Regions from separate parts of the Mesorhizobium sp. M8A.F.Ca.ET.181.01.1.1 genome, predicted to be linked through region 2. Evidence: riboswitches for the same ligand, from Rfam matches in the RefSeq annotation. Region 2 holds a riboswitch; the other holds the start of a gene.

Region 1 (15,739 bases), on a different contig from region 2:
CGGCGAGAGCACGCGATTCCGGACCGTGATCAGGCTGTAGGGCCTGACCTCGATGTCGAACTCGGTCTGGACGACATCGATGGCGCCGGCAAGCCCGTCCGGATTCTGGATGAACTTCGCCACCTGCACCGAGACCGGTGCGATGGCATCGGATTGTGCAACCATGACCAGCGTGAGCAGCAGCGAGCTGGTGTTCAAGATCCGGTCCGGCAGCGCGATGTTGCGGTTCAGGAAATTGCTTTCCATCGCCTGGCGCAAGGGCGAACCGCCCGATTGGAAGACCCAGTCATAGGCGGCGGTGTCTTCCAGCCTGACCACATTGCCCCCGGCGAGCGGGTGGCCGCGGCGCACGATCAGGCAGGCTTTCTCGACGCCGATCACACGGGATTCGAACAGCCGCGGATTGAGGTCGTCGGGAATGCGGGCGATGATGAAGTCGTGGCGCGAGGCGATCAGCTCGCGGGCGAGCACGTTCGACGTCTCGACCTGCATGGTGATCTCGATGCGCGGGTAGATGCGGCGGATCTCGCGAATCGCCGGTACGGCCAATTCGATCGCCGGCGCGGTCACGGCACCGAGGAACACCGAGCCGCCCTTGCCGGCCTTGAGCTCGGCAATCTCGCGGTCGGCTTCGCGCATCTCGAGCAGGATCGACCGGGCCCGCCTGGCGAGCGCCTGGCCGTAGGGGGTAAGGGTCACGCCGCGCGGCAGCCGTTCGCACAGCTTTACGTCAAGCACCGCCTCCATCTCGGCGATCATGCGCGAGGCGGCCGGCTGGGAGATGTTCATGACCTGGGCCGCCGCGCTCACCCGTCCGTGATCGTCGAGGGCGGCGATCATGCGCATGTGGCGCAAGCTCAAGCCACTGCGCAGGAGTGTCTCCCCATCTCCCGGGAGCTTCTCGTAACTTACTGGAATAGCATCGGGATCGCGCAATGCCGCCATGATCTTCCAGCCTTTCCGCCGGTTTCTTTCCGCATGCTAGATCATACCGGTTTCGGTATAGCAACCACCAAAGATCGCATTTGACAGTTATGGCAAAGGGACCCACCCTTCGCGCGCTCCGAGATGCAAGGGTCGGTAACGAACAAAATCGTATCGATTGAAACTGTGTCGCGGAGCCGATTGGGAGGATACCGGAGATCGATAAAGCCGACAGCGGCGCCTTTGCGCTCCTGTCTGGCTGCGCGGCCCGCGAAGCCCCGAGGTGTCGCGTCCATCAACCAGGGAGAGTAACGTGAAAATCATCAAGACGCTGGCCGCCGTCGCGGCCCTTGGCATCGCTGCCATGAGCTATCAGGCGCACGCGGCCGACAAGGGTCTTGTCGGCGTGCTGATGCCGACCAAGACCTCGCAGCGCTGGATCAATGACGGCGACGCCGTCAAATCCCAGCTCGAGGCGCTCGGCTACACTGTCGACCTGCAGTATGCGCAGGACGACATCCCCAACCAGCTCAGCCAGCTGGAAAACGAAATCACCAAGGGCCCGAAGGCGCTGATCATCGCCTCGATCGACGGCACCACCCTGTCGGATGCGCTGCAGAAGGCGAACGACGCAGGCGTCGTCGTGGTCGCCTATGACCGCCTGATCAAGAAGACCGCCAATGTCGACTACTACACCACTTTCGACAATTTCGGCGTCGGCGTGATCCAGGCGAATTCGCTGGTCAAGGGCCTCAAGGAGCGCTTCCCGAACACCAAGCCGTGGAACGTCGAACTGTTCGGCGGCTCGCCCGACGACAACAACGCCTTCTTCTTCTACAACGGTGCTATCTCCGTCCTGCAGCCATTGATTGACGACGGCTCGATCAAGATCAAGTCCGGCCAGACCGGCATGGACAAGGTCGGCACGCTGCGCTGGCTCGCCGCCACCGCCCAGGCTCGCATGGACAACCTCCTGTCGGCCAACTACTCGGACGGCAGCCGCGTCGACGGCGTCCTATCGCCCTATGACGGCCTGTCGCGCGGCATCACCGCCTCGCTGCGCGCCGTCGGCTACGGCACGGACGCACAGCCCTGGCCGATCGTGACCGGTCAGGATGCCGAGACCGCCTCAGTCAAGCTGATCATCTCGGGCGAGCAGTACTCGACCGTGTTCAAGGACACCCGCGAACTGGCCAAGGCCACTGTGCAGCTGGTCGACAAGGTGCTCTCGGGCGGCAAGCCGGAAGGCCTCGATGAAAAGACCTACAACAACGACGTCAAGGTGGTTCCCTCGATCCTGCTGACGCCGCATGAGGTCGACAAGTCGAACTACCAGGCGATGGTCGTCGATTCCGGCTACATCAAGGCCGAAGACCTGAAGTAATCCCGGTTATAAAATCAGGGGTCCTGCGCAACGCAGGGCCCCTTTTCGTTCACAAGCGACCCCGGTATTGTTTCTGCCGGCCTAGAGCAATTCCAGGAAAAGTGCGCGGCGGTTTTCCGTCAGGAATTGCGTAAAAACAAGAAAGTCTAGGAGGAGCTTGCCCTGATGACCTCGACGATTTTGGAGATGCGCGACATCACCAAGACGTTCCCCGGCGTGAAGGCGCTGTCGAACGTCAACCTCAGCGTGGAGGAAGGTGAGATCCACGCCGTTGTCGGCGAGAACGGCGCCGGCAAGTCGACGCTGATGAAGGTGCTGTCGGGCGTCTATCCCTCCGGCACCTATGACGGCCAGATCATTTTTCAGGGCCAGGAATGCCAATTCAAGGGCATCCATGACAGCGAACACAAGGGCATCGTCATCATCCACCAGGAGCTTGCGCTGGTGCCGATGCTGTCGATCGCCGAAAACATCTTCCTCGGCAACGAGCACGCCAGATACGGCGTCATCGACTGGAACGCCAACGAGGCGCGCACCAGCGCCCTGTTGAAGAAGGTGGGCCTCAAGGAGGACCCAAAGACCCTGATCACCAATATCGGCGTCGGCAAGCAGCAGTTGGTCGAGATCGCCAAGGCGCTGAGCAAGGAAGTCAAGCTGCTGATCCTCGACGAGCCGACCGCATCGCTCAGCGAAAAGGACAGCCAGGCGCTGCTCGACCTGCTGCTCGAATTCAAGCGGCAAGGCATGACCTCGATCCTGATCTCGCACAAGCTCAACGAGGTGAACCGGGTCGCCGACAAGGTTACCGTGATCCGCGACGGGCGTACCATCGAGACGCTGGCCAAGAAGGATATTTCGGAGGACCGCATCATCACCTCCATGGTCGGCCGCTCGCTCGACGACCGCTATCCGCCGCGCGAGCCTGACATCGGCGAGGTCGTGTTCGAAGTGAAGAACTGGTCGGTCTATCACCCGATCCATGCCGAGCGGCAGGTGATCAAGGGCATCGACCTCAACGTGCGCAAGGGCGAGGTGGTCGGCATTGCCGGGCTGATGGGCGCCGGCCGCACCGAATTCGCCATGAGCCTGTTCGGCCGCTCCTATGGGCGCCGCATCACCGGCGAAGTGCTGCTCAAGGGCAAGGCGGTCGACGTCTCCTCGGTGAGCAAGGCGGTCCAACACGGGATCGCCTATGTGACCGAGGACCGCAAGACCTACGGTCTCAACCTCATCGATCATATCAAGCACAACATAACGCTGGCCAATCTGGGCGGCGTCTCGCGCCACAGTGTGATCGACGACATGCGCGAGCTCGCCGTTGCCAACGACTATCGAAAGAAGACCAACATCCGTGCATCGAGCGTCTATCAGATGACCGGCAATCTTTCGGGCGGCAACCAGCAGAAGGTGGTGTTGTCGAAATGGCTGTTCGCCGACCCGGAAGTTCTGATCCTCGACGAGCCGACGCGCGGCATCGATGTCGGCGCCAAGTACGAAATCTACACGATCATCGCGCGCCTCGCCGCTGAAGGTAAGGCGATCCTGGTCATCTCGTCGGAAATGCCGGAATTGCTCGGCATCACCGACCGAATCTATGTCATGAACGAAGGGCGCATCGTGGGCGAAATGCCCGCGGCGGACGCGAGCCAGGAAAAAATAATGCGGGCCATCGTTCGTGGAGAAGGAAAAGCAGCATGAGCACCGACAGCGCCCCCGCCCCGCAAGGCAACATCGCCGAAGAACAGCGTCCACGCATCGCCGTCTCGGCGCTGACGACGAACCTGCGCGAATATGGTCTGATTATCGCGCTGATCGTCATCATGCTGTTCTTCCAGTTCACCACGTCGGGAACGCTGTTCAAGCCGGTCAACCTCAGCAACCTGGTGCAGCAGAACTCGTTCATCATCGTGATGGCGCTGGGCATGCTGCTGGTCATCGTTTCGGGCTACATCGACCTCAGCGTCGGGTCGGTCGCCGGTTTCATCGGCGCGCTGGCGGCGAACATGATGGTCATCTGGCAGCTCGGACCGCTCAGCAATCCGCTGGTGGTCTCGATCGTCTGCCTGATCGTGGGCGGCCTGATCGGCGCGGCGCAAGGCTATTGGATCGCCTACCACCGGATACCGAGCTTCATCGTGACGCTGGCGGGCATGCTGATCTTCCGCGGCATCTGCCAGGCGCTGCTGGGCGGCGGCTCCTCGGTGGGTCCACTTCCGGACGGCTTCAAGGCACTCAGCTCCGGCTTCATCCCTGATGTGATCGGCCCGCTGACGCTGGTTGCGCCGACGGTGAACGCGGCCGGCAAGACCATTTTGGGCAGCGGCCTGACGCTGCACATGACGACGGTCGTGCTGGGGCTGATCGCCGTGCTGGCCTATGCCTATTTCGGGGTGAGGACACGGCGCAAGCGCGAGCGCCACGGCTATGAGGCCGAGCCCTTCCCCCTGTTCGTCATCAAGACGCTGGTTGCCAGCGCGCTGGCGCTGTTCCTGGTCTATGAATTCGCCAGCTACAGGGGCCTGCCGGTGGTGCTGCTCGTCATGGGCGTGCTGATCTCGCTGTTCGTCTTCGTTACCAAGCGCATGACCATCGGCCGCCGCATCTACGCGATGGGCGGCAACCCCAAGGCAGCGCAATTGTCGGGCATCAACACCGAGCGGCTGACGCTTCTGGTGTTCATCAATATGGGCGTGCTGTCGGCGCTCGGCGGCCTGATCATCGCCGCGCGTCTCGGCCAGGCCGTGCCGGCCGCGGGCCTCGGCAGCGAGCTCGACGTGATCGCGGCCGTCTTCATCGGCGGCGCCTCGGCGATGGGCGGCGTCGGCCAGGTGATCGGCGCGGTGGTCGGCGGCTTCATCATGGGCGTGATGAACAACGGCATGTCGATCATGGGCGTCAACGTCGACTGGCAGCAGGTGGTCAAGGGACTGGTGTTGCTCGGAGCCGTCATCTTCGACGTCTACAACAAGAACAAGGCTTAAGGGCTGGAGGCGAGGACTAGGAGGCATACGGGTTCTAGATCGCGAAGCTGCCGGCAGCCCGTCGGCACCAAGAAGTCCGGGGAAGGACCAGGCTCGCGAACGCAATCCGGACGAAGCGTTTCAACCGTGGCGCGTTTCCGCGCCGCGCCGGTCAGGATTTTGCCGATGGCAGCCGGACACGGAAAAATGAGAGAGGACTGATCATGCTGATCTCGCAGATTCTCGACGACGCCGAGACGATCCGTGTCGTTGCCCGCAGCGGCGGGAAGACCCGGATCATCAACGGCGCGCGCAGCGTCTATTCGCTGGCGATGGAGGCCGCCCGCACCGGTGTCGGCCTGGCCGCCCTGATCGAACGCAAGGGACTTGGCGAGACGGTCGATCTCGACGCCGCCTACAAGAGAGGACGGCTCCTGTCGCCGATCAATCACCCCGACCCGGCGCATCTGCACCTGACCGGCACGGGGCTGACGCATCTCGGGTCGGCCGCGACGCGCGATTCCATGCACAAGAAGCTCAGCACCGACGGCGAGGAGCAGCTCACCGATTCGATGAAGATGTTCCGCATGGGGCTGGAAGGCGGCAAACCCGCCAAAGGCCAGGTCGGCGTACAGCCGGAATGGTTCTACAAGGGCAACGGCACCATGGCGGTCGCGCCTGGCGCGGCGCTGATGTCGCCGGCCTTTGCCAAGGATGCCGGCGAAGAACCCGAGGTCGCCGGGATCTATGTCATCGGCGACGACGGCGCGCCGTTCCGCGTCGGCTTCACGCTGTCGAACGAATTCTCGGACCATGTGACCGAGCGCGTGAACTATCTCTTCCTCGCCCACTCCAAGCTGCGCAATGCCTCGTTCGGGCCGGAAATCCTGATCGGAGACCTGCCTTCGGACATCCGCGGCACGTCGCGCATCCTGCGAGACGGCAAGACATTGTGGGAGAAGCCGTTCCTGTCGGGCGAAACGAACATGTCGCACACCATCGCCAATCTCGAACACCACCACTTCAAATATTCGGCCTTCCGCCAGCCGGGCGACGTGCATGTGCATATGTTCGGCACCGCGACGCTATCCTTCGCCGACGGCATCAACACGGAAGCAGGCGACGTGTTCGAGATCGAGGCAGGGGATTTCGGCCTGCCGCTGCGCAACCCGCTGGAAATCGAAAAGCCGGTGAAGGTGGCGGTGAAGGCGCTGTAAAAGCCACGGGGGCGTCATCCCCCTCTCGTGGGGAGATCGGCAGCTTCGACCTTAGCGCACCGCGCGGAAATGCTTTGAGAGCTTGAGGCCTTGCGCCTGGTAGTTCGAGCCCAGGTCGGTGCCGTAAAGCGCCCGCGGCCGCTTCAGCATGTGCTCGTAGACCAGCCGGCCGACGATCTGGCCATGGTCGAGGATGAACGGGACTTCGTGGCTGCGCACTTCGAGCACCGCCCGGCTGCCGGTGCCGCCGGACGCCGAATGGCCGAACCCCGGATCGAAAAAGCCGGCATAGTGGACACGGAACTCGCCGACCAGCGGATCGAAGGGCGTCATCTCGGCGGCGTAGAGCGGCGGCACATGCACCGCCTCCTGGCTGACGAGGATGTAGAACTCGTCGGGATCGAGCACCAGTTCGCCGGCGCCGCTCTTGTGGATCGGCTCCCAGAAATCGACGACGTCCTGTGCGGCACGCTTGTCGACATCGACGAGGCCGGTGTGGTGCTTGCCGCGATAGCCGACCAGCCCATCCTTGTCGCCATTGAGATCGATCGACAGCGCGATGCCGCCGCCGGAAATGTTCGGCGGATCGGTGGCGACCAGCATTTCGGCGTTGTGCAATTCATGCAGTTCGGCTTCCGATAGCAGTGCGTTGCCTGTACGGAAGCGGATCTGCGACAGGCGCGAACCGGTGCGCACGACGATCGGAAAAGTGCGCGGACTGACCTCGAGATAGAGCGGGCCGTGATAGCCGGCGGCGATCTTGTCGAACTCGTGGCCGCGATCGGTCATGACGCGGGTGAAGATGTCGAGCCGCCCGGTCGAGCTCTTCGGATTGGCCGAAGCCGAAATGCCAGCCGGCAGGGCCAGACTTTCGAGCAGCGGCACGATATAGACGCAGCCGGTTTCGAGAACCGCGCCTTCGGTCAGATTAATCTCGTGGAGTTGCAGCCGATCGAGCTTTTCCGAGACCTTGTGGTTGGGGCCGGGCAGGAACGAGGCGCGCACCCGCCAGGCCTTTTTCCCCAATCTGAGATCAAGGCTCGCCGGCTGGATCTGATCGGCATCGAGCGCGCGCGGCGACTTCAGCGCGCCGGACTTGAACAGCGCCGAAATGTCCTGATCGGGAAGAATGCCTGTCTGCCGCAAAGTCTGGCTCCGCCCAAGACTGGTCTCTTTTGGTGCAGGTTCTTGCCGCAAAACCACTGGGCACTTTTGCGGAACCTGCCTTGGTACAAACCTCTTAATGAAGCCGGCAATTGACGCAAGCGTGGCGCGGGTCTAAAGGGTCGTTATCCCGTGGTGATTTGGCCGGTCGGCTTGCAGCCACGTTAAACAAGTCGCTAAAGGACCGTCGGGCCGCAAGGCCGTATGGACCGGTTGCGACTTTCGCGGCCGGTTTTTTTGTGTCTGGAACAAAGCGATGAGCACCAAGAAGCGCAACTGGAAACCTCAGACGGCACTCGTGCATGGCGGAACCCTGCGTTCCCAATTCGGCGAAACCGCCGAGGCGATGTACCTGACCCAGGGCTATGTCTATAAAACCGCCCAGGCGGCGGAAGCCCGCTTCAAGGGCGAAGAGCCTGGCTTCATCTATTCGCGTTACGCCAACCCGACCGTCGACATGTTCGAAAAGCGCATGTGCGCTCTCGAAGGCGCCGAGGACGCGCGCGCCACGGCGTCGGGCATGGCGGCGGTGACCGCGGCCCTTCTGTGCAGCGTCAAGGCCGGCGATCATATCATTGCGGCGCGCGCGCTGTTCGGCTCCTGTCGCTGGGTGGTCGAGACGCTGGCGCCGCGCTATGGCATCGAGGCGACCTTGGTCGACGGCACCGATATCGCCAATTGGGAAAAGGCGGTCAGGCCGAACACCAAGCTGTTCTTCCTGGAAAGCCCGACCAATCCGACGCTGGAAGTCGTCGACATATCAGCCGTCGCCTCGCTTGCCAATTCGATCGGCGCGCGGCTTGTCGTCGACAATGTCTTCGCCACGCCGCTGCAGCAGAAGCCGTTGCAGCTTGGTGCGCACATCGTCGTCTACTCGGCCACCAAGCATATTGACGGCCAGGGCCGTTGCCTCGGCGGCGTCATCCTGTCGGACAAGAAGTGGATCGACGAAAACCTGCACGACTATTTCCGCCACACCGGCCCCAGCCTGTCGCCGTTCAATGCCTGGACCTTGCTGAAGGGGCTCGAAACGCTGCCGCTGCGCGTGCGCCAGCAGACGGAAAGCGCCGGCAGGATCGCCGACTTCCTGGCCGAGCAGCCGCAGATCGCCCGCGTCATCTATCCCGGCCGCGCCGACCATCCGCAGGCCGCCATCGTCAAGAAGCAGATGTCGGGCGGCTCGACGCTGATCTGCCTCGACGTCAAGGGCGGCAAGCCGGCGGCCTTCGCGCTGCAGAACGCCCTCGACATCGTGCTGATCTCGAACAATCTCGGCGATGCCAAGAGCCTGATCACCCATCCGGCGACGACGACGCACAAGAACCTGAGCGACGAGGCCCGCGCCGAACTCGGCATCGGGCCAGGGACGCTCAGGCTGTCGGTCGGCCTGGAGGACGCCGACGACCTGCTGGAAGACATCGCGCAGGCGCTGAAGACCGCCAAATAGGCTGTTTGGGAGCGTCGGTCGCGGCGATCAGGCGCGCGACGGCGTCTCCTCCAGTTCGGCCGCCTTGGTGCGGATGGTCATTACGTTGCCGCGCCAGTCGACGGCGCCGCCGAGCCAGCCGCGCGCCCAGAGGGTTGGGAGCATCACGTCCCGCGCAATCATGGCCGCGACCATGCGCGGCGACAGGTACCAGCCCTTGGACAAGGCCAGTGCGCACTCCGGAAGGTAGAAGGCCGCCAACACGGCAATCGCGGTTGCCCAGAGGCTGATGCCGGCGCTCGCCGCAGCAACCAGGGCAAGCGCGAGAGGCACCGCCGCGCCGGTCAGGATTTCGGGCGCGAAGAACAGCGGGAAGGTGACGCGGCGCAGGCGCGCCCAGCGGGCCTGACGCGACCAGATCTCGCCAAGCGTGCGCTGGCCGAGCGGCTGCTCGAAGGGCGCGGCAACGAGATTGACGCGCAAGCCGAGGCCGTTCACCAGCTTGGTGGCGGCAGCGTCCTCGGCGATCTCGGCGGCCAGCGCCCGAATGCCGCCATTGGCATCCAGCATCGGCTTGTTCCACAGCATGCTCTTGCCCTGGGCAAAGCCGAGGCCGAGCGCCTCGCCGGCATACTGCCAGCGGGCCTGCAATGTGTTAAGGAAGGCGCATTCGACATCGGCCCAGAAACCCTCGGGCCGCGAGCCGATCGGCGTCGAGCAGACAAGGCCGGTGTCGGGCCGCCATGCCGCCATCATGTGCTCGACATAGTTCCTCGGCATCAGGACGTTGGAATCGGCAAGGATGACCCAGTTGTGGCGTGCCGCTTCCCAACCCTTGACGCAATTGTTGAGCTTTGGATTGGCGCTGACGCGGTCGTCACCGATCAGCAGCCGGGCCGGCACCTTGGGAAACCGGGCAATCGCCCTGTTTATCAGTTTGACCACCGGATCGTCGGGATGGGCGACGCAGAAGATCAGTTCGTAGCGTGGCCAGTCGAGGGCGAAGGCGCGTTCCAGCGTCTCATGCGTGAACGGCTCGACGCCCCGCGACGGGACGACGATCGAGACCGGTTGCGGCTTGCCGGCTGGCGGGGCGATCGTGTTGCGCCGTTTCAGCTGTGAAGCGGCGAGCGAAATGCTGGCGGCGTTTGAAAGGATGAGTGCGGTCGAAAGCGAGGCGGCTATGAAGGTGAGTTCCATCGAGATCTGGTCACTCCGGAAAGGCGGCCGGCATCGTGGCCGTTTTCAACAGTTCGACAGAGCGCCGAGTCGCCCGGTTCGTGCACACCACCATTGTCGTGTGTCACTTAAATGACATTCTTTGCCGGCACCTGCGGTTCAAGGTCAGCCGCGACAAGACGCGCACGTTGACCTGCTCACCGGGAGCGCTGAAAGTCATCGGGTTGTTTTGGAGCCGCTCATGTACCGCGCCGTGACGCGCAACATCGAAGTGCAGGTCAGGCCGTTCTATCTCGAGGACCGTTCGGATCCCTCGGAGAACCGCTATGTCTGGGGCTATCAGATAACGATCGACAACCAGTCGGACGAGTTCGTGCAGTTGTTGTCGCGCTATTGGCACATCACCGATGGCGCCGGCCGGGTCGAGGAAGTGCGCGGGCCGGGCGTTGTCGGCGACCAGCCGGAACTCAATCCCGGCGACAGCTATCAATACACGTCCGGCTGCCCGCTCTCGACACCGTCCGGGATCATGGTCGGACGCTACACGATGCGCAACAAGCGCGGCGAGACCTTCGACATCGCCATCCCCGCCTTCTCGCTCGATCTGCCGGGGACAAGGCGCACGGTGAATTAGCGTCTTTTCTCCCGTCACTATACGGGGGAGTTGAGGAATGGTCCGCGAAGCGGACGAAAAGCCAATTGCTTGGCTTTTCGAGTGACGACCGTCCGGCAGGACAATGAGGGCAGCGCCGAGCTTGCGAGAATTTCTTCAGATAGAGCCAAGGAGCTCCTGTACTAACGCTGGCGCTGCCCCTCATCCGCCTGCCGGCACCTTCTCCCCGTATAGTGACGGGGAGAAGGGACTAGCTTTACTGAGCCGCAAACTCGGCCGGATCGAAGTCGTACTGGGTCGAGCAGAACTCGCAGGCGACGTGGATGCCGCCATCCTCGGTGCTGTCCTTGATCTCCTGCGCGGAGAAGCCTTCGAGGATATCGCGGATCTTGTCCCTGGAGCACGAGCACTGGTCGGTGACCGGGACGCCGCCGAAGACGCGCACGCCATGCTCGTGGAACAAGCGATAGAGCAGCCGCTCGGCGCCGATGGTCGGGTCGATCAGCTCGGTCGGCTCGATGGTGCCCAGCAAGGCGAGGAGTTCCTGCCAGGAATTATCGGCCGGATCGTGGACTTCCTCGCGCGGATCGCCATCGCCACCCGGCAGGTCCGGGACGCGCATGCGCTCGGGCGATTGCGGCAGGAACTGCGCCAGTATGCCGCCGGCGCGCCACTGCTCGCGCGCACCGCCGATACCGGGCGTCAGCAGCTTGGCGACCGAGAGCCTGATATCCGTCGGGATCTGTTCCGACTGGCGGAAATAGGTGCGCGCCGCGTCTTCCAGCGTTTCGCCGTCGAGCTGGACGATGCCCTGATAGCGCTGCGTATGGGCGCCCTGATCGATGGTCAGCGCCAGCACGCCGCTGCCAAGCAGCGTTTGCTGCGAGGTCTCGCCGGCCGCGACCAGCGCTTCGAGCCGATCCGCGTCGAAACGCGCATAGGCGCGCAGCGCCGAGGGCGTGGAAAAGTCCGCGACCAGCATGTCGACAGGCCCGTCGGTACGGGTCTGCAGGATGAACTTGCCTTCGAACTTGAGCGAGGTGCCGAGCAGCACCGTCAGCACACAGGCTTCCGCCAGCAGGCGGGCGACCGGCTCGGGATAGTCGTGGCGGCCAAGGATGGCGTCGAGCATCGGCCCGAGCTGCACCGTGCGGCCACGCACGTCGAGCGGACCGACTTCGAAGGGAACGACGTGATCGTCGCCGGCGTAGCCGAACTCGCCGAGTTTGGGGTGATGTTCAGTCACTTGATGGCTTTCCAACATGACAAAGCTCCAGGGCGCGGCCATGCGGCCCTGGTGGGCACATGCGTCCAAACGCGCTTGATTTGCGTGATGCGGCGCAGATAGGCATCGCGCCCCCGCAGATCAAGCGCCTGGGCATTTCAGGCGCCAAGACATATCAAGCAACAAGACACATCAAGCACCGAGACACCAGGCAAGCACGGCCTTCTGGGCGTGCAGCCGGTTTTCGGCCTCGTCGAAGACCACCGAATGCGGTCCGTCGATGACCTCGTCGGTCACCTCCTCACCGCGATGGGCCGGCAGGCAATGCATGAACAGGGCGTCGGGCTTTGCCTTGGCCATCAGCGCCGCGTTGACCTGATAGGGCGAGAAGACATTGTGGCCGCGGGCACGGTGTTCCTGGCCCATCGACACCCAGCAGTCGGTGACGATGCAGTCGGCCTGGTCGACGGCTTCTTCGGGCGAGCGGGTGAAATGCAGCTTGCCGCCATGCGCCTTGGACCAGTCGACATGCTTCTGCGCCGGTTCGCTGCCTTCGGGTACGGCGACGTTGAGATTGAAGCGGAACCGTGCCGAGGCCTCGAGCAGCGAGTGTAGCACGTTGTTGCCGTCGCCGGTCCAGGCAATGGTCTTGCCGGCCACCGGACCGCGATGCTCCTCGAAAGTCATGATGTCGGCCATCAGCTGGCAGGGGTGGGTGTCGTCGGTCAGCCCGTTGATCACCGGAACGGTGGCATTCTCGGTCAACTCTAGCAGCCGCTCGTGCGAGGTGGTGCGGATCATGATGGCGTCGACATAGCGCGACAGCACCTTGGCGGTGTCGGCGATGGTCTCGGAGCGGCCGAGCTGCATCTCGGTGCCGGTTAACATGATGGTCTCGCCGCCAAGCTGGCGCATGCCGACGTCGAAAGAAACGCGCGTGCGCGTCGACGGTTTGTCGAAGATCATGGCCAGCACCTTGCCTTCGAGCGGCTTGGTCCGCTCGCCGGCCCTGAGACGCGCCTTTCGCGTCACCGCATCATCCAGCATGAAGCGCAAATCGCCTTCGGAAACGGTGGAAAGATCGGTGAAATGGCGAACTGACATCAGGAATGGTTCCGGATTACTTCGCGGCGGCGGAGGCAATGGCCTCCGACAGGCCCTTGGCGCCGGCGCGGATGCGGCCGAGCGCTTCGTGAATCTCGGCATCGGTGACGGTCAGCGGCGGCAGCAGGCGAATGACGTTGTCGCCGGCCGGAACCGCCAGCAAATGCTGGTCGCGCAGCGCCATGTTCACCTTGCCGTTGGGCATCGCGCATTTGAGGCCGAGCATCAGCCCGGTGCCCCTGATATCCTCCATCACCTCGGGGAATTCGTCGGCTACCGACGCAAGCCCCTGCTTCATCAGCAGCGCCTTGCGCTGGACATCCTCGAGAAATCCATCTTCCAGCACGACGTCGAGGACGGCGTTGCCGACCGCCATTGCCAGCGGATTGCCGCCGAACGTGGTGCCGTGCACGCCGGCGGTCATGCCGACGGCCGCTTCATCGGTGGCAAGGCAGGCGCCCATCGGGAAGCCGCCGCCAATGCCCTTGGCGATTGCCATGATGTCGGGCGTCACACCCGACCACTCATGCGCGAACAGCTTGCCGGTACGGCCAATGCCGCACTGAACCTCATCGTAGATCAACAACAGGCCGTGCTGCTCGCAGAGCTGCCGCAGACGCTTCAACGACTGTGTCGGTACCGGGCGGATGCCGCCCTCGCCCTGCACCGGCTCGATCAGGATCGCGGCGGTCTCGGGCGTGATCGCTTTTTCAGCGGCGTCGATGTCGTCGAAGCCGACCTGATCGAAGCCTTCGACCTTGGGTCCGAAGCCCTCGAGATATTTGTACTGGCCGCCGGCCGCGATGGTCGCCAGCGTGCGGCCATGGAAGGCGCCTTCGAAGGTGATGATGCGGAAGCGCTCGGGATGTCCCTTGACGAAGTGGTAGCGCCGCGCCGTCTTGATCGCGCATTCCAGCGCCTCGGCGCCGGAATTGGTGAAGAACACCTTGTCGGCGAAGGTGGCATCAGCCAATCGTTCGCCAAGCCGGCTCTGCCCCGGGATCTCATAGAGATTGGAGACGTGCCAGAGCTTCGCCGCCTGTTCGGTAAGGGCCGCGACCAGATGAGGATGGCCGTGGCCAAGCGAATTGACAGCTATGCCGCCGGCGAAATCGAGATATCGCTCGCCCTTGTCGGTAACCAGCCAGGTGCCTTCCCCATGGTCGAAGGCCAGGGGTGCGCGAGCAAAGGTCTCGTAAAGCGCCGAACCGCTCATTATATGCGTCTCCGGTACCGGAAAATCAAAAAAGCCGCCAAAGCGGCGGCCTTCTGTGGCTTATCGTGTTTTTCGGTCATGAAGTCAACGAAAACGTCGCGTAGTGGCGCGCGGCAAGCCCCCTGACGCGACGCCGGCTCATGAGCGACCGGGCAAGTTGGGGAAAACCGAAAAAACCGATTCGTGTTGCACTTGGGACTCTTGTCACCGAGTCAGCGCATAGAGTAGTTGTAGTCGAGAAATAACTAGATTTCGTGCGGCGGACCTAATCACCAGATATATGTGGTGTCTGCCCCAGCAGTGGTGCTGGGTCGGGAAAGGATTCTGATTGCCGCACGCTTATGAGGAGCGCGGTCATGAACTGGACTGACGAGCGGGTAGAACTCTTGAGAAAACTGTGGTCGGAGGGTCTGAGCGCAAGCCAGATTGCCGCTCAGCTTGGAGGGGTCAGCCGCAACGCGGTCATCGGTAAGGTGCACCGGCTGAAACTGTCGGGCCGCGGCCGTGCGACGGCGACGCCGGCACGCCAGAAGAAGGCATCGCAAGGATCGACCGTCCAGAAGTCGGTGGCACGCGCCGCGACCACGGCACGTCATGTCACGACTTCGATCGGCGCGACGGCCCTTCAGACGCAATTCGACGCCGAACCTGTAGCAAGACACTACATTCGCCCGGTCGAGAACGTCGTGGTACCGATCTCACGGCATCTGCAGCTCGTCGAACTGACCGAGCGCACCTGCAAATGGCCGAACGGTGATCCGCTTTCGGAGGACTTCAATTTCTGCGGCAACGAAGCCGCCGAGACCGGTCCCTACTGCAAGTACCATGCCCGCGTGGCGTTCCAGCCAGCGGCGGAGCGGCGCAGGAACCGATAGGGAATAGCCACTGATTGAGCTTCCGCGAGGGGGCAATGCAGTCTTTCCCCTATTCGCTATTTGCTCTTTCACAGCCAGCCGTTCTTCCTGAACCGCCAATACAGGAAGCAGCAGATCAGCGCGATGGTGGCCAGCACCATCGGGTAGCCATATTCCATCTTCAGCTCGGGCATGTCGGTAAAGTTCATGCCGTAGATACCGGCGAATGCGGTTGGCACCGCCAGGATGGCCGCCCACGAGGCGAGTTTCTTGGAGATCGCCGTTTCCTGGCTCTGGCCGACCAGGAGACTGGCCTCGAAGGCGAAGGCCAGCACCTCGCGCAGACTGTCGATTTTCTCCTGGACGGTGCGGATGTGATCCGTCACGTCGCGGAACAGCGGGTGCATGGCCGAATGGATCTGCGGCAGCTCGGCGCTGGTCAGCCGGCGGCAGACTTCCACCAGGGGCAATGC
Region 2 (15,739 bases):
CGCCGCATTTCGGGATTAACCATATGGCTATGGACGTGCGGGATTCGACCGGGACGGCTGGACAGCTGCCAGTGGTGGTTGCCCGTTGGCGCGGCCATAGCAAGGTTAGCCGTTTAAGGACCGCCCTGCGTCTCTCCGCTCTCTCGCTGCTTATGCTCGCAATGGTGTTCGCTGGCGGCTTCGGCTGGTTTGCCAGCAAGGTCAGTCACCTGACCACGCCCGCCAACCCAGCCAAGGCCGATGCCATCATCGTGTTGACCGGCGGCCAATCGCGGCTCGACGCCGCGATGGAACTGCTCGCGTCCGGTAAGGGCGAGCGGCTCTTGATCAGCGGCGTCCATCCCTCGGCCAGCCGTCGCCAGCTTCAGGCGGCGACCGGCGGCGACAAGAAACTGTTTTCCTGCTGCGTCGACATCGATCGGGCCGCGCTCGACACGATCGGCAATGCCGAGGAGAGCGCCAAATGGGTGGAAAACCATGCCTATGGCACGGTCATCCTGGTCACCAACAACTATCACATGCCACGCAGCCTGCTGGAGATGGGACGGCTGTTGCATGGCGCCAAGCTTGAGCCCTATCCGGTGGTCAATTCCAATCTCGACAATGGCGGCTGGCTGACCAAGCCGCGGGCGTTGCGGGTGCTGTTCACCGAATACACCAAATATCTGCTGGCGCTGGCACGTGGTATTATCCCGGTGAAGCCGACGCCCGAAGGCATCGCGCTGGCCGAAACCGCCGCCGGCGGCTGAGCCCGCGTCATTCCTTGGCGCCAGCCCCTGAAACGCCCTTGAGGCGCGCGATCTCCTGTTCAAGGTTCTGGATGCGCCGGTCGCGCTCGGCAAGCGCCGCCGCCACATCAGCCGCCTCGAAGCGCTGCGGTATATGTTGCGGGCAATTGGCGTCCCACGCCGAGACGGTGAACAGGATGACCTGCTCGGGACGCGCCTTGTAGTCCGGCGGCATCAGCCTCGCTGTCAACTCGGCATCGTCTTCGACAACGCGCGCCGTACCCCAGATCTTGATGCGCTGGCGCATCATGTAATCGATCAGGAACAGGAAGGCCCTCGGATTGTCGGCCAGATTGCCCTGCGTGATGAACTGCTTATTGCCGGAAAAATCCGCGAAGCCGATCGTCTTCTCATCGAGCACCTTGAGAAAGCCGGCAGGGCCGCCGCGGTGTTGGATATAGGGCTGGCCATCGCCATTGGCAGTCGACAGGAAGACGCTGGTCTGCATTCTGATGAAAGCGGCAAGGTCCGGTGTGATCGCCGATTGCCAGCCGCCGCGCTCCTCGACGCGGGCATAGGACTGGCGCGAACCCTTGCGCGCCTGGATCGCCTTGACTGTTGGCGTGAAGGCGACATCGCTCGTAAAAGCGTGTGCGTTCATCGAGACCTCCTTGCATGTTTCTAGAGCCCGAGCTCCGACAGCGTCGGGTGGTCGTCCGGCCGCCGGCCGAGCGGCCAGTGATATTTGCGCTCGGCCTCGGCAATCGGCAGGTCGTTGATGCTGGCGATGCGCAGGCGCATCAGCCCGTGCTCATCGAATTCCCAGTTCTCGTTGCCATAACTGCGGAACCATGAACCGTTGTCGTCGTGCCATTCATAGGCGAAGCGCACGGCGATGCGGTTGCCGTGGAAGGCCCACACCTCCTTGATCAGCCGGTAGTCGAGTTCGCGGCTCCATTTGCGGGTCAGGAAGGCCTGGATAGCATCGCGCCCTTGCAGGAATTCGGCGCGGTTGCGCCAGCGGCTGTCCGCCGTATAGGCAAGCGCCACCCGCGCCGGGTCGCGCGAGTTCCAGGCATCCTCCGCCATGTGCGCCTTCTGGGCTGACGTCTCGGCGGTGAAGGGTGGAAGCGGCGGGCGGCTCTCAGACATGGGATTCCTCTGCGGCATGAAGGGTGGGGACCGACGGGCACCGCCACTCCTATCCGGATTCAGGCAGCATCTCGGGCGCAAACAACCGGAAAATCAATGTCGGTCTGGGCAACCTCATTGATATAGTTGGTCCAGACGTTCAGGGCGACATGCTGGACGATCTCGATGATCTCCCCATCGTCATAGCCTGCGAGCCTGACAGCGGCGAGATCCTCCTGGCCGACCTGTCCTCGGCTTTGCGCAACGCTGGCGGCAAAACGCACCGCCGCAGCTGCCTTGGGGTCCGAGGAGCCGCCGTGGCGGTTGGCGATCATCTCGGCATCGTCGAGCCTGGCGAGCGTCTTGCCGAGATAGCTGTGCGCGGACAGACAATAGTTGCAGCCATTGATCTCGGCGATCGCCAGCGCGATGCGCTCGCGCGTCGGCGCCGCAAGCCGGCCCTTGGCCAAAGCTCCCATCATGCCGAGATAACCTTCCAGCGCGGCCGGACTGTTGGCGACCATCCGAAACAGGTTCGGCACGACACCGAGCTGTTTTTCCACGGCCTGCAGCATCGGCTGCGCGGCGGCGGGAGCGGTTGCGATCGACGAAGGCGTGGCAATGCGGGGCATGAAGATTTCCTTGTTGAGATGCCTCGCTTATATGCAGCCTTCCATGTTGCGGATGTAGATGCCATATTTGCAATCAACCCTTCCATTTTCTGGAAGAAATGATGGATCGTCTTGAAGCCATGTCCCTTTTCGTCGCGGCGGCGGAAGGCGGCAGCCTTTCCGCCGCCGCGCGCCGTTCGGACGTTCCGCTAGCAACGGTCAGCCGCAAGGTCTCCGAGCTGGAGCGGCACCTGAAGACACGGCTGTTGAACCGCTCGACGCGGCGGCTCACACTGACCGATGCGGGCCATGCCTATCTCGCGGCCTGCCGCCGCATTTTGGACGAGGTCGGCGATGCCGAACGCACCGCCGGCGGCGAATACAGCGCCCCGACAGGGGAATTGATCATCACCGCGCCGATTGTCTTCGGCCGCCTTCACGTTCTGCCCGTCGTCACCGACTTCCTGGCCGCCTATCCCCTGGTGGATATCCGCCTCACGCTCGGCGACAGGATAAGCCAGTTGGCCGAGGACCATATCGACCTCGCCATCCGCATCGGCAGGCTGCCGGATTCGCGCTTGGTCGCCATCAGGGTCGGCTCGATCGGTCATGTTGTCTGCGCAAGCCCGGCCTATCTGGCCGCGCACGGCATTCCACGGACCCCGGGAGAGCTCGAGACGCACAGCTGCATCACCTTCGAGGGCCTTGGCTCGCTTGCCACCTGGACCTTCAGCGTGGACAAGGCTGATTTTATCGTACCGGTCCGCTCGAGGCTCCGGGTCAACACCGCCGAGGCGGCGATCGATGCGGCGATCGCCGGTGTCGGATTGACGCGGGTGCTTTCCTACCAGATCGTTGCCGCCGCACGATCAGGAACACTGCGCCCCGTGCTCGGGGATTTCGAACCCGAGCCTTGGCCGGTAAACCTGGTGCATGCGGGCCAGGGCCGGCTGCCGGTGAAACTGCGCGCCTTCCTGGACTTTGCCGCCCCACGCCTGAGGGAACGCCTGGCGCAGGCAACCTGGTAGGACGGGCAGCATCGCACCGTTTCCTTTTTCCCCGCGCTTGGTGTAACCAACGCACACTTCCTCACCGGACCTCCCCCATGCTCTATGTCAGATCGCTGGCGTTCAATTTCGTCTTCTACGTCAATCTGATCGTCCAGATGATCCTCTGGACCCCCTACTATTTCCTGTCGCCGCGTCACCGTGCCTGGTTCGTGCCGAAATTCTGGTCGCGCACCTCGATGTGGCTCTATGACAAGATCGCCGGAACGAAGAATGACATCACCGGGCAGGAAAACCTGCCCGAGGGTTCGTTCATCCTGGCGCCCAAGCACCAGTCGTTCTGGGACGCTATCGCCTTCTTCCCTTACCTCCAGGACCCGCTCTACATCCTGAAGCGCGAGCTGACCTGGATCCCGTTTTTCGGCTGGTACATCTTGAAGATGCGCATGATCCCGGTGCATCGCGGCAGCCGCTCCAAGGCCTTGAAGGCGGTGGTCGCCGCGACCAAGGAAGAAATGGCACGCAACCCGCGCCAGTTGATCATCTATCCCGAGGGCACCCGCCGGGCTCCGGGCGACGAGCCGGCCTACAAATACGGTATCGTTGAAATCTATTCGCAGCTTGGCGTTCCGGTGGTGCCGGTCGCCCATGTCGCCGGCCTCTACTGGCCGCGCCGCAAGTTCCTCCGCTATCCCGGAACCATCAAGGCACGCTTCCTGCCGCCCATACCGCCGGGTCTTGGCAAGGAAGAGTTCATGGCGCGGCTGATCGGCGAGACGGAAGCCGCCTGTGACCAGCTTCTTGTCGAGGCATCACGCGCGCCCAACCCGCCGGCCCTGCCGACAACGGCGGCAAAGCGGTTGCGGGAACTCGGCGCGAAGCTTGACGGCTCCGCGGCCTGATCGTCAACCGTACACAGCCAGCACCGTGGTCAACAGCAGCGTCGCGGCAAAGACCAGATTGATGATCCGCGAGGCGACAGGCCTGCGCAGGAAGCGTGCGAACGCCGCGCCGGCAACAAGCCACACGGCGTGGATGACGACGATCATCACCGCCAGAACAGTCAGTTTCGTCCACAGGCCGAGCTCGACATCGCCCTTTCTCGACGAGGTGCCGGCGAACACGGCAGCGATCGCCACATAGGCCTTGGGGTTGGCGACCGCCAGGAGAAATCCAGCCAGCCAGGTTGGGCGCGAAGCCTCGGCGGCACGTGCGGCCAGCGCCGGCGCGGTGGCGATCTTGAAGGCGAGATAGAGAATGTAGGCCGCCGACGCGACAACCAGCAACGGCGCCAGCTTCGGCATCGACCCAAGCACCGCCATAACCCCGGTCGCCACAACCAGCAGCACGGCGATCGTGCCTAGGACGATGCCGCCGGTGTAGCGAAGCGAATCGCGCAGGCCGAAGGCGGCGCCGACGGCGGTAACGCTTATCGTCGCCGGCCCAGGGCTGCCCATGACGACGGTGGCGGCCAGCAACAGCGCAAGCAATTGGCGCCAAGGCTCCGGCTGCGAAAGAAGCGATCCGTCCATCTGGTCCTCCGCCCTGAGCCCGTGCGAAGGACGGTATGGCAAGGCATGAGGATCGTCTTGGACGTTCGTGCGTCCCGTCTTGCCGGCAGCCCTCAGGCGCTGGCTTTGTCGAGCTCGGCCATATCGTCGGCGCTCAACTTCAACGACACCGCCCTGATCAGGCTGTCCATCTGGCTTGGCTTGGTGGCACTGGCGATCGGCGCGGTGACGCCCGGCCGCGCCATGGCCCAGGCAAGCGCCACTTCCGCCTGCTTGGCCGAATGCCTGGCGGATACGGCGTCGAGCGCCGCCAGAATGCGCGTGCCGCGTGGATTGAGATAGCCGCCGACATCCTCCCCGCGCTCGCTCTGGCCAAGATCGGCTTCCGTGCGGTACTTGCCGCTCAAGAAACCTTTGGCCAGGCTGAAATAGGTGATGACGCCGACATCCTCGGCCACGCAGAGGTCGCGCAGCGGGCCATCGAAGGAGGAGCGGTCGTAGAGATTGTATTCCGGCTGCAGCACCTCGTAGCGCGGCAGGCCGCGCAGGCTTGCCACGTCAAGTGCAGCACGCAACTGGCCGGCATCGAGGTTGGAACAGCCGGCATAGCGGATCTTGCCCTTGGCGAGCAGTTTCTCATAGGCGCCGAGCGTTTCCTCATAGGGCGTCGTCGGATCCGGCCAGTGCGACAGATAAAGATCGATGAATTCGGTCTGCAGCCGCTTCAGCGATGCATCGACGGCCTTTTCAATATAGGCGGCGGACAGATCCTTGTGGCCCTGCCCCATATCCGAGCCGACCTTGGTGACCACCACGACCTTGTCGCGATTGCCGCGGTCCTTCATCCATTTGCCGATGATGGTTTCCGATTCACCGCCCTTGTTGCCGGGAACCCAACGCGAATAGGCGTCGGCCGTATCGATGGCATTGAGGCCCGCGCCGACGAAGCGGTCGAGCAGATCGAAGGAGGTCTTCTCGTCAGCGGTCCAGCCGAAGACATTGCCGCCCAGAACCAGCGGCGCGATGGAAAGGTCGGTGCGACCGAGACGGCGTTTCTGCAAGACGGATCTCCGTGATGATTGGGGCCGGGCGATGCCGCCCGCTGGCTGGGTTCGGAGCCTAACCTAGGTCTTGCCGCATCGAGGTCAAAGGCCCTGGCCACCGTTTTCCGCAGAGCCAGCGCTTCACAAAGACGCTATCCCCCGTTTCACCTCCTCCAGCCAGTGGTCGCGGATGCCCAGTGCTTCCAGATGCTTCAGCGTACTCAGCACATAGTCCTCGTTGTTGCCCGATCGGCCGACCGCGCCACGCACCACGGCCGCTGCATCCGCCGCGTCCATCGCCCCGGCATATTGCTCATGCTTGCGGTCGACGATGTAGGCCACGGCCTCGACCGCGCCGCCGCCGTCGAGACGAACCTTGAGCGTCCGCTCGAGATAGACGCTGGTGACAAGCTCGCGCTCACGCAGATAGGCAATGACCTCGTCGCGCAGTTCGCCGGGCACGCGGAAGGCGAGGCCGACGCAGGACCCGCCATGGTCGAGGCCAAGCACCAGTCCCGGCCGCTGGCGCGTGCCGCGGTGCACGAAGGAATAGACGCAAAGCGAGCGGCGGTAGCCATGCAGGCGCGCACGCCGTGTCTCGACATGCGCGAAACCGGGCCGCCAGATCAGCGAACCGTAGCCGAACACCCAAAAATCGCCCATATCACCGCGCCTGATTGCAAAAGAATGGCAACACCGCACCGGAAACCGGTGTTTTTTCCGCTCGTGTCCGTCTACCTATCGTCTCTGTCCACTGGTGTTCCCGGAATCGAGAATCCGTTCACACCATCCATGCGTTAATGAGAGCCAAAGCATGACGTCAAGTGACGAACGCCGACCGGGTAACCGTCGCCGCCTATGGTGGCTTGCCGCGTTCATCCTGGTGCTGTTCGCCATATACAGCGCCGGATGGTTCTATCTGGCCAACAGGGTCAGGTCGGAGGCCGACAAGGCGGTTGCCACGCTCAATAAGAGCGGCATCCAGGCTGGCTGCGCCAACCTCGAGGTCAGTGGCTATCCGCTGAGCTTTGCCGTCTCTTGCGACAATCTCGCCTACGAGGACGATGCCAAGAACATTGCCGCCTCGGCCGGCTCCTTCAATGCCACCGCCCAGATCGCCCAGCCCTTGTCGCCGGTTGCCAATCTGCGCGGTCCGCTCCGAACCTCCGTCCCGGGCATGATGCCGCTCTGGATCGACTGGGACAATCTGCAGGCCAACGTCAAACTGTGGTATCCGCTGCCGCGACGTATAGCGCTGCAGGCCGAGGGCCTGTCGGGCCAGACCGATCCGGCCGACGATACCGATCCAGTCGAGCTGTTCAGTGCCGGCAAGGCATCAGGCCAGTTGCAGCCGAATGGCGCGGATATCGACTATGTCGGCAGCTTTGGCGATCTTGAAATCGATCCCGACACGATCGGCGGGCGCGTGCTGCCGGCGCTCGATGCCAGCGGCGACGTGACACTGAAGAACGGCGTGGCGCTGGTCGGCACGCAGGTGAAAAGCCTGCGCGGCCAGAGGATCGAAATCCGTAATCTCGATCTGTCGTCGGGGACGGCGCGTGTCACCGTTTCCGGACCGCTGTCGGTCGATGCAGAAGGCCTGGTCGATGCCGATCTGATGATCAGGATCAAGGATCCGAAGGCCGTGGCATCTATCCTTGCCGGCGCCGTGCCCGAGCAGAAGAATGCGATCGAGCAAGGTTTTGGCGCCCTGGCTCTACTCGGCAGCGAGCCGTCGATGCCGCTGAAGGTGGTCAAGGGCAAGGCCTCGCTCGGCTTTATCCCGCTGGGCAAGATCAAGCCGGTGCAATAGCACCCATGGCAAGACCCGTGAGGCTCTTGAGTGTTGGAGCGCTGACGCTGGACACCATCCTGCGCGTCGAGTCGCTTCCGACGCATCAGGGAAAATTCATCGCCTCGGACGGCGTCCAGATCGCCTCGGGCATGGCCACGAGCGCGGCCTGCGCCGCACGTCGTCTCGGCGCCGAGATATCGCTATGGGCGAGTGCTGGCGACGATCCTGTCGGCGATCAGCTGATCGCTGGAATCGAGGCCGAGGGCGTCGATTGCAGCCATGTGCGCCGCGTCAGCGGCGCACGCTCGGCGCTGGCCTCGATCCTGGTCGATGCGCATGGCGAGCGTATCATCGTGCCGTTCTACGACACGCGCGCGCAGGCTGATCCCGAAGCCTTGCCGTTTCCCGACATCACGGCGTTCGATGCCGTGCTGGCCGACGTGCGCTGGCCGGGTGCAGCGGCACTTGCCCTGAACGCGGCGCGCGCCGCGGGCAGGCCGGCTATCCTCGATGCCGATACCGCGCCGCTGGCGGTGCTGGAGCAACTGTTGCCGCTGGCCTCGCACATCGTCGCCTCCGAACCGGCAGTGCGTATCATCTGCGGCCACGCGTTGGATCTGGAGACCGCTTGCGAGGATCTCGCCTCCAGCACCGACGCCTTCGTCGCGGTCACCGGCGGCGCGGCGGGTACCTGGTGGTTCGATCGAAGCGCCGGATCATCCCGCCATGTCGAGGCGCCGAGGATCAAGGCGGTCGACACGCTGGCCGCCGGCGATGTCTTTCATGGCGCCTTTGCCGTTGGGCTGGCGGAAGCCATGGCGATCGAGCACGCACTGCGCTTTGCGAGTGCCGCCGCCGCGCTCAAATGCCTGCGCTTCGGCGGCAGGCTGGGCGCGCCGGATCGGGCGGAAACGCTCGCCATGATGGCAGCGACCTGGCCTGAAACAGCTTAGCTCTTTGCCGGATGCTCGACCGCCTGGCGGCCAAAGTCCGGCGCGTCGATATCCTGGCCCGCCTCGATGATCGAGCGGCGCACGGCGCGGGTGCGGGTGAACAGGTCGAAGAGTTTGTCGCCATCGCCCCAGCGGATCGCGCGCTGCAGGAACGCCAGATCTTCCGAGAAGCGCGCCAGCATTTCCAGGATGGCATCCTTGTTGTGCAGGCACACGTCCCGCCACATGGTCGGATCGGAGGCGGCCAGACGCGTGAAATCGCGAAAGCCGGAGGCGGAATATTTGATCACTTCCGTCTTGGTCACCGATTCCAGGTCGTCGGCGGTGCCGACGATGTTGTAGGCGATGATGTGCGGCAGATGCGAGACGATGGCCAGCGTCATGTCGTGATGCTGCGGATCCATCGTGTCGATGTTGGCGCCGCAGCGGCGCCAGAATTCCGACAGCCGTTCCAGCGCCTCCGGATCGGTGCCCGGCACCGGCGTGAAGATGCACCAGCGATTGTCGAACAGGTCGGCAAATCCGGCATCCGGGCCGGATTTTTCGGTACCCGCCAGCGGATGGCCGGGAATGAAATGGACGCCCTCAGGCACATGCGGCTGCATCTGCGCGATGACTGAGGCCTTGGTTGAGCCGACATCGGTGAGGATCGCACCTTTTTTTAGCGCCGGCGCAATCTCCTGCGCCACCGCACCGGATGAGCCCACCGGCACCGAGACGATGACCAGATCGGCATCACGCACAGCTTCCCTGGAATCGGTGGTGTAGGAATCGCCTAGTCCCAGTTCCTCGGCTCGCTTGAGCGTTGCCACACTGCGCGTCGAGATCGCGACATGGCGAGCCAGGCCTTCGCGGCGAATGACGCGGGCCAGCGACGAGCCGATCAGGCCGATGCCGACCAGCGCGATTTTTTCGAACATCGGTGATGCCATGGTGTGTAACTTTTCAGGCGTTCTAGCTTTTCAGGAATGTCTTGAGCGCGGCGACAACGCCGCGATTGGCCTCTTCGGTACCGACGGTCATTCGCAGCGCGTTGGGAAAGCCGTAGCCTGAAACGCGCCGCAGAATATAGCCGCGCGCGCTCAGATAATCATCCGCCGCAGCCGCCGAATGCCTCTGGTCGTCGGGAAAATGAATGAGCAGGAAATTGCCGACGCTGGGCGTCACGCGCAGTCCGAGTCCAGTCATCTCCTCGCTCAGCCAGGCGAGCCAGGTCTCGTTATGCGCCACGCTGCGCTCGACATGGGCGCGGTCGCGGATCGCGGCGATGCCGGCCTCGATCGCGGTCGCATTGACGTTGAAGGGGCCGCGCACGCGGTTGATCGCATCGACAATGTGCATCGGACCATACATCCAGCCGATACGCGCTCCGCCGAGACCGATCTTGGAGAAGGTGCGGGTCATCACCACGTTCTCGGCGCTGCCGGCCAGCTCGATGCCGGCTTCGTAATCGTTGCGGCGGACATATTCGGCATAGGCCGCGTCCAGCACCAGCAGCACGTTTTTCGGCAGTCCGGCATGCAGGCGACGCACCTCCTGGAACGGCACATAGGTGCCGGTCGGATTGTTGGGATTGGCCAGGAACACGATTTTCGTGCGCGGCGTCACAGCCGCCAGCATCGCATCGATGTCGGCGCGCTCGTCGGTCTCCTTGACCACGACCGGGGTGGCGCCGGCCGACTGGATGTAGATCTTGTAGACCATGAAGGCGTGTTCGGTGAACATGGCCTCGTCGCCGGGCGCGAGATAGGTCTGTGCCAACAGGCCAAGGATCTCGTCGGAACCGTTGGAGCAGATGATGTTCTGCGCGTTGAGGCCATGCACCTCGGCGATCGCCTCGCGCAACCGCCTGGCGGTGCCGTCGGGATAGATGTCGAGTTTGCCGGCGACCTCACGCGCGGCCTCGATCGCCTTCGGCGACGGCCCAAGCGGGTTCTCGTTCGACGACAACTTGTAGACCTTGGCGACCCCGGCCGGCGCCGTGCTCTTGCCGGGCACATAGGCGTCTATGTCCATGATGCCCGCGCGGGGGGTTGGACGTGCCTGATCCGGTGTCTGGTTCATGTCTTGCAAAATCCGTCGAAAATGCCTCCATCCGGAAGCCGCTGCGGAAATACAAGCCATGGCCGGCAATGTCGAGAGGCGGCACTAGTGCCAGCCGCCGCCATTGACGGCGAGGCGGGCGGGTTCTAGAAGGGCGGTGACAGTTCCGTGGTGATTTGGCCGGTCGGCTTGCAGCCACGTTAAACAATTCGCTAAAGGGCCGTTTGCGTGACGTAACCGGCTTTGCGAAGGCAATGCCGGTTTTTTATTGTCCGCTACCGGCCCGGACGACCGCATCGGCGCCGCGAAAATCAGCGGAGATTTTCGCAAGAAACGATGCAGCAAGAGAGATTAGGAATGGCCGCTCTGCGCGCAGCAAGGACCAACAACGAGGTCGACAATCCGTCGAGCCTGGTGTTGCGTTTCGGACCCGACAAGCCGCTCAAGCTCGATGCCGGCACGGTGCTGTCGCCGTTCCAGATCGCCTATCAGACCTATGGCGTTCTGAACGATGCCCGTTCCAATGCCATCCTCGTCTGCCATGCACTGACCGGCGACCAGCATGTCGCCAACACCAATCCGGTGACCGGCAAGCCAGGCTGGTGGGAAGTGCTGATCGGCCCCGGCAAGATCATCGACACCAACCGTTTCTTCGTCATCTGTTCCAACGTTATCGGCGGCTGCCTTGGTTCCACCGGGCCGGCTTCGACCAACCCCGCCACGGGAAAGCCCTATGGGCTCGACCTCCCTGTCATCACCATCCGCGACATGGTGCGTGCGCAGCAGATGCTGGTCGACCATTTCGGCATCGAGAAGCTTTTCTGCGTGCTGGGCGGTTCGATGGGCGGCATGCAGGTGCTGCAATGGGCGTCGAGCTATCCCGAGCGGGTGTTCTCGGCACTGCCGATCGCCACCGGCGCACGCCATTCGTCACAGAACATCGCCTTCCACGAGGTCGGGCGGCAGGCCGTGATGGCCGATCCGGACTGGCATGGCGGCAAATATTTCGAGCACGGCAAGCGCCCGGAAAAGGGGTTGGCGGTGGCGCGCATGGCCGCCCACATCACCTATCTGTCGGAAGCCGCCCTGCACCGCAAATTCGGCCGCAACCTGCAGGACCGCGAAGCGCTGACCTTCGGCTTCGATGCCGATTTCCAAATCGAGAGCTATCTGCGCCACCAGGGCATGACCTTCGTCGACCGCTTCGACGCCAACTCCTACCTCTACATGACACGGTCGATGGATTATTTCGACCTTGCCGCCGACCATGGCGGCCGGCTGGCGGACGCCTTTGCCGGCACGAAGACCCGCTTCTGCCTGGTGTCCTTCACGTCGGATTGGCTGTTCCCGACCGAAGAGAGCCGCTCGATCGTGCACGCGCTCAACGCCGCCGGTGCCTCGGTTTCCTTCGTCGAGATCGAGACCGACCGCGGCCACGACGCCTTCCTGCTCGACGAACCGGAACTGTTTGCCGCCATCAACGGCTTTATCGGTTCGGCCGCGCGCGCCAGGGGGCTCGGCGCATGACCCCGAAATGTTGCAGACTTTTCGGACCACGGTCATGCGTCAGACGGAAAGGCGAAGCCATGACCCAGAAAAATTGCGGACTTTTCGGACCATCGTCATGCGCCACTCAGGAGGCGAAGCCATGAGCGTCAATGGCAGCCAGCGTGTCGACCTTGAGGTCGTCGCCAACCTCATCCCGCCGCAATCGCGCGTGCTTGACGTAGGCTCCGGCGACGGCTCGCTGCTCGAATTGCTGCAGGAAACCAAGCAGGTCGACGGTCGCGGCCTTGAGCTTTCGCAGCGCGGCGTCAACGAATGCGTGGCGCGCGGCCTCTCGGTCATCCAGGGCGATGCCGACATGGATCTCGAATTCTATCCCGACAAGGGTTTTGACTTCGTCGTCCTGTCGCAGACCCTGCAGGCCACCCGCAACCCGAAGCTGGTGCTCGACGAACTGCTCCGGATCGGCAATCGGGCGATCGTGTCCTTCCCCAATTTCGGCCATTGGCGGGTGCGCCTGTCGCTGTTCGTCAAGGGCCGCATGCCGGTGACCAAGGATCTGCCCTACTCCTGGTACGACACGCCCAACATCCACTTCTGCACCATCCGCGACTTCGTCAATCTGTGCGAGGAGCTTGGCGCGACGGTGGAAAAGGCGACCGCGCTCGACGCCAACGGCCAGAAGATCGGCCTGTCGATGCCCTGGTGGTTCTGGAATTTCTTTGGCCAGCAGGCGGTGTTTTTGTTGAAGCGATAAGGCCGCCGTCGGCCTCCTATGCCAGGACATCCGTGGCCTTGTGCGGATGTTCCACGCCGTCGGCCAACACCACATGGACGCAACCGCGAAGAGCTTCCGCCAATTTCAGCGGTGGCAAAAGTGTTGCGGTTGAAGCGCTAGGCGCCGGAATTCACCATTCCCTTGTCGTCAGAACGACGGCACAATGGGTGACATAACAGGTTGTTTTTTGTAGCGTCGCACTTAATCCCGATGAGGGCCAGCCAGGGGGAAGTCCGATCCATTCAACCATCCTGAAGAGCTATCGGAAAGTGCATTTTCGCGCTGGAAACAGCTGACGTGGAGCATTTGCCCCTCATCACGGTCATCACCCCGACTCACAACCGGCGCCAAACGGTGCTCCGCGCGGTGGAAAGCGTGCTTTCTCAGAGCATGGCGCGGTTTGAGCATATCGTCGTCGACGATGGCTCGACCGACGGGACGGAAGCGGCGCTTGCGCGCATTCGCGACCCTCGGCTGATCTATGTCGGCGCGAAATGGCGCGGCGCCAATGCCGCCAGGAATGCCGGCATCGAGCTGGCGAGGGCGCCCGTGGTGACTTTTCTTGATTCGGACGATCTCTTCCTGCCACACCGGCTCGAACGGACGCTGGCATGGTTCGACGACAATCCGGCGCTCGAAGTCCTGCTCTCCTCATATGTCTCGGTGAAGGGTGGCCGTGGCACCGCCTGTGTCAACCGCGGTGCCTTCCTCAATCCGGCGATGCTGGAGCGGGCGGTGGTTGCGCAGACGGCCTTCATCGCCGGGTCGGCGATAACGGCGAGGCGAGAGGCTTTGCTGGCCATCGGCGGCTATGACAGCGACATTCCCCGGATGCAGGACCGGGAGCTTCTGCTGCGCTTCGCACAGCGCTTCGGCGCGCAATTATCGGAAGATATCGATTGGACGAAGCACAATTCGCAGAATTCGATTTCGGGCCGCCGGGACGGCTATGTCGAAGCCTATGCGATCCTGATGAGTAAGCACCCGCACATCGCTCGCTCTTACCCCCATGTCCCACCCTTTATGATCACGCGGCAGATCATCGCCGATATTCTCCGGGGGCGGATACCACAGGCATTTGCTGGATACATGGCCAACCGCTCGTCCGACGCGCTTGGTTATTCATTGCCGGAACTGATCGCCGGTTATCTCTACGGCCGCCGCTGGCGGCGCGGCCTCTACGACGAAGTTCGTGGGAAGTTTGGAATTCCACCGGCCTGACCTGGCGGCAGCTCAGCGATCGAGTACGGCGCGTTGCAGGGGCCTGCCTGGCCCACGGCCAGGCCTATCGGTCCAGTTCCGGGAAATAGGGATCCGACAGGAACCGCCTGTCCCGTTCTCCCAGAAGGCAGTCGATCGGCGCGTCCATCTCGGCGGGCATGATTTTGGGCTTGTCCTGAATGCCGCTGACTTCGAGAATCAGCTTGCGCCGGATCGCCGTTGAGAATTCGGCGGCCGCATGGATCGGCAGCACGAAGGAACCAGGTCCGCCGGTCACGCACTGCGCATAATACTGATCGAGATGGCTGAAGGTCGGTGATGGCTTGATCAGGATCGGCAGGCCGTTGATGACGATGCCCTTGGCAATGGCCGCATCGCGCGTCACAGTGACCGGCGGCCCGATATTGTTGGGGCCGTCGCCAGATATGTCGATGACGCTGCGTTCGCTCGCGAAATTGGTGCCGTCGAAAAGCTCGGCGCCGAAAGCAAGCGCGCTCGAAATCGAGGTACCGCGGAAACTCCGGAAAGGGCGGGCCGCAAGCTTGTCGGCAAAGCTGTTGGCGCTCTGCGCACTGTCGATGATCTGCCAGCCGATGACCGCGTCATCGCGCACCGTGCCGGCCCACTCGAAATAGGCGAGCGCAATGCGCCCAGTATGGCCGGAACGGACCGCCTGGATGAAATCGGCGTGCCGCAGCGCCTCGACATAGCCGGCGCGTTGAAGGGCGAACTCGGTCTCGTCCATCGACAGCGAGATATCGACCGCCAGCACCAGTTCGACGTCGACGGCCAGCGTATTTGGCGCCGAAGGAACCGGGGCGGCCTCGGCGCAAGCCAGGCAGGCAAGCAGGCTCATTATCTCAAGCATGGCCAGCACGAGCGATGTTTCGATCGCGACATTCGCTCGCGATCACGGCGAAATAAAGCTTGTGGCAGGCGTGGCCGCCCAGTCCGAATGCCGGCCGTTCTATGTCTTGCGCCGAGCGGCGACTGGCGGCGGTTCGATGGCGCCCGCCCTGACACGGGCGGGTTTCAGCGGGGGCACGCCGGTATCCTTCACGATCGTCAGGGAACGCGGGAAGAACTGATTGTTGTGCAGGCCGCGCCCGATATTGATGATCGCGGCACCTTTCAGATGCTTATCCATGAGCGACAGCACACGCCTCAGCGACGGGCCGTCGAACGCATCCATCGCTTCATCGATGATCACCCATTTCGGCTTCCGCAAGGCAAGCCTGGCGAAGGCGAGCGATCGCTGTTCGTCATCGCCCAACTCACGCTCCCAGCGGGCCGACCGGTCGAGCGAGGATGACAGCCGATCGAGGCCGACTTCGGCAAGCACCGCCGAAATATCGGCATCGCTTGCCGGAGCGACACCATAGGGATGGTCGAGCACCTCGCGCAGCGTACCG

Evidence for each region. Region 2 has a riboswitch for S-adenosylmethionine ahead of EN824_RS29400 (homoserine O-acetyltransferase). Riboswitches for the same ligand answer to the same signal wherever they lie in the genome.
Region 1: another riboswitch for S-adenosylmethionine. It lies ahead of EN824_RS27780 (O-succinylhomoserine sulfhydrylase); the one in region 2 lies ahead of EN824_RS29400 (homoserine O-acetyltransferase).

Annotation. Positions count from the first base shown of each region.
Region 1 is NZ_SRTV01000009.1:213,702-229,440, reverse strand. Features, by position in the region: gene EN824_RS27810 (LysR family transcriptional regulator) at 1-945, opposite strand, end outside; gene chvE (multiple monosaccharide ABC transporter substrate-binding protein) at 1,238-2,308, shown strand; gene mmsA (multiple monosaccharide ABC transporter ATP-binding protein) at 2,474-4,006, shown strand; gene mmsB (multiple monosaccharide ABC transporter permease) at 4,003-5,289, shown strand; gene araD1 (AraD1 family protein) at 5,493-6,485, shown strand; gene EN824_RS27785 (2'-deoxycytidine 5'-triphosphate deaminase) at 6,537-7,631, opposite strand; SAM riboswitch at 7,772-7,849, shown strand; gene EN824_RS27780 (O-succinylhomoserine sulfhydrylase) at 7,906-9,096, shown strand; gene EN824_RS27775 (ceramide glucosyltransferase) at 9,124-10,275, opposite strand; gene apaG (Co2+/Mg2+ efflux protein ApaG) at 10,496-10,888, shown strand; gene EN824_RS27765 (Hsp33 family molecular chaperone) at 11,124-12,155, opposite strand; gene argF (ornithine carbamoyltransferase) at 12,285-13,196, opposite strand; gene EN824_RS27755 (aspartate aminotransferase family protein) at 13,213-14,412, opposite strand; gene EN824_RS27750 (GcrA family cell cycle regulator) at 14,769-15,287, shown strand; gene EN824_RS27745 (magnesium and cobalt transport protein CorA) at 15,356-15,739, opposite strand, start outside.
Region 2 is NZ_SRTV01000011.1:110,995-126,733, reverse strand. Features, by position in the region: gene EN824_RS29465 (YdcF family protein) at 24-749, shown strand; gene EN824_RS29460 (pyridoxamine 5'-phosphate oxidase family protein) at 757-1,389, opposite strand; gene EN824_RS29455 (DUF1348 family protein) at 1,410-1,880, opposite strand; gene EN824_RS29450 (peroxidase-related enzyme) at 1,940-2,491, opposite strand; gene EN824_RS29445 (LysR family transcriptional regulator) at 2,593-3,498, shown strand; gene EN824_RS29440 (1-acyl-sn-glycerol-3-phosphate acyltransferase) at 3,576-4,379, shown strand; gene EN824_RS29435 (LysE family translocator) at 4,383-5,009, opposite strand; gene EN824_RS29430 (aldo/keto reductase) at 5,102-6,049, opposite strand; gene EN824_RS29425 (gamma-glutamylcyclotransferase) at 6,173-6,694, opposite strand; gene EN824_RS29420 (DUF2125 domain-containing protein) at 6,846-7,844, shown strand; gene EN824_RS29415 (sugar kinase) at 7,850-8,779, shown strand; gene EN824_RS29410 (prephenate/arogenate dehydrogenase family protein) at 8,776-9,711, opposite strand; gene hisC (histidinol-phosphate transaminase) at 9,734-10,843, opposite strand; SAM riboswitch at 10,981-11,058, shown strand; gene EN824_RS29400 (homoserine O-acetyltransferase) at 11,180-12,349, shown strand; gene metW (methionine biosynthesis protein MetW) at 12,471-13,085, shown strand; gene EN824_RS29390 (glycosyltransferase family A protein) at 13,404-14,327, shown strand; gene EN824_RS29385 (DUF1194 domain-containing protein) at 14,392-15,195, opposite strand; gene EN824_RS29380 (ABC transporter ATP-binding protein/permease) at 15,295-15,739, opposite strand, start outside.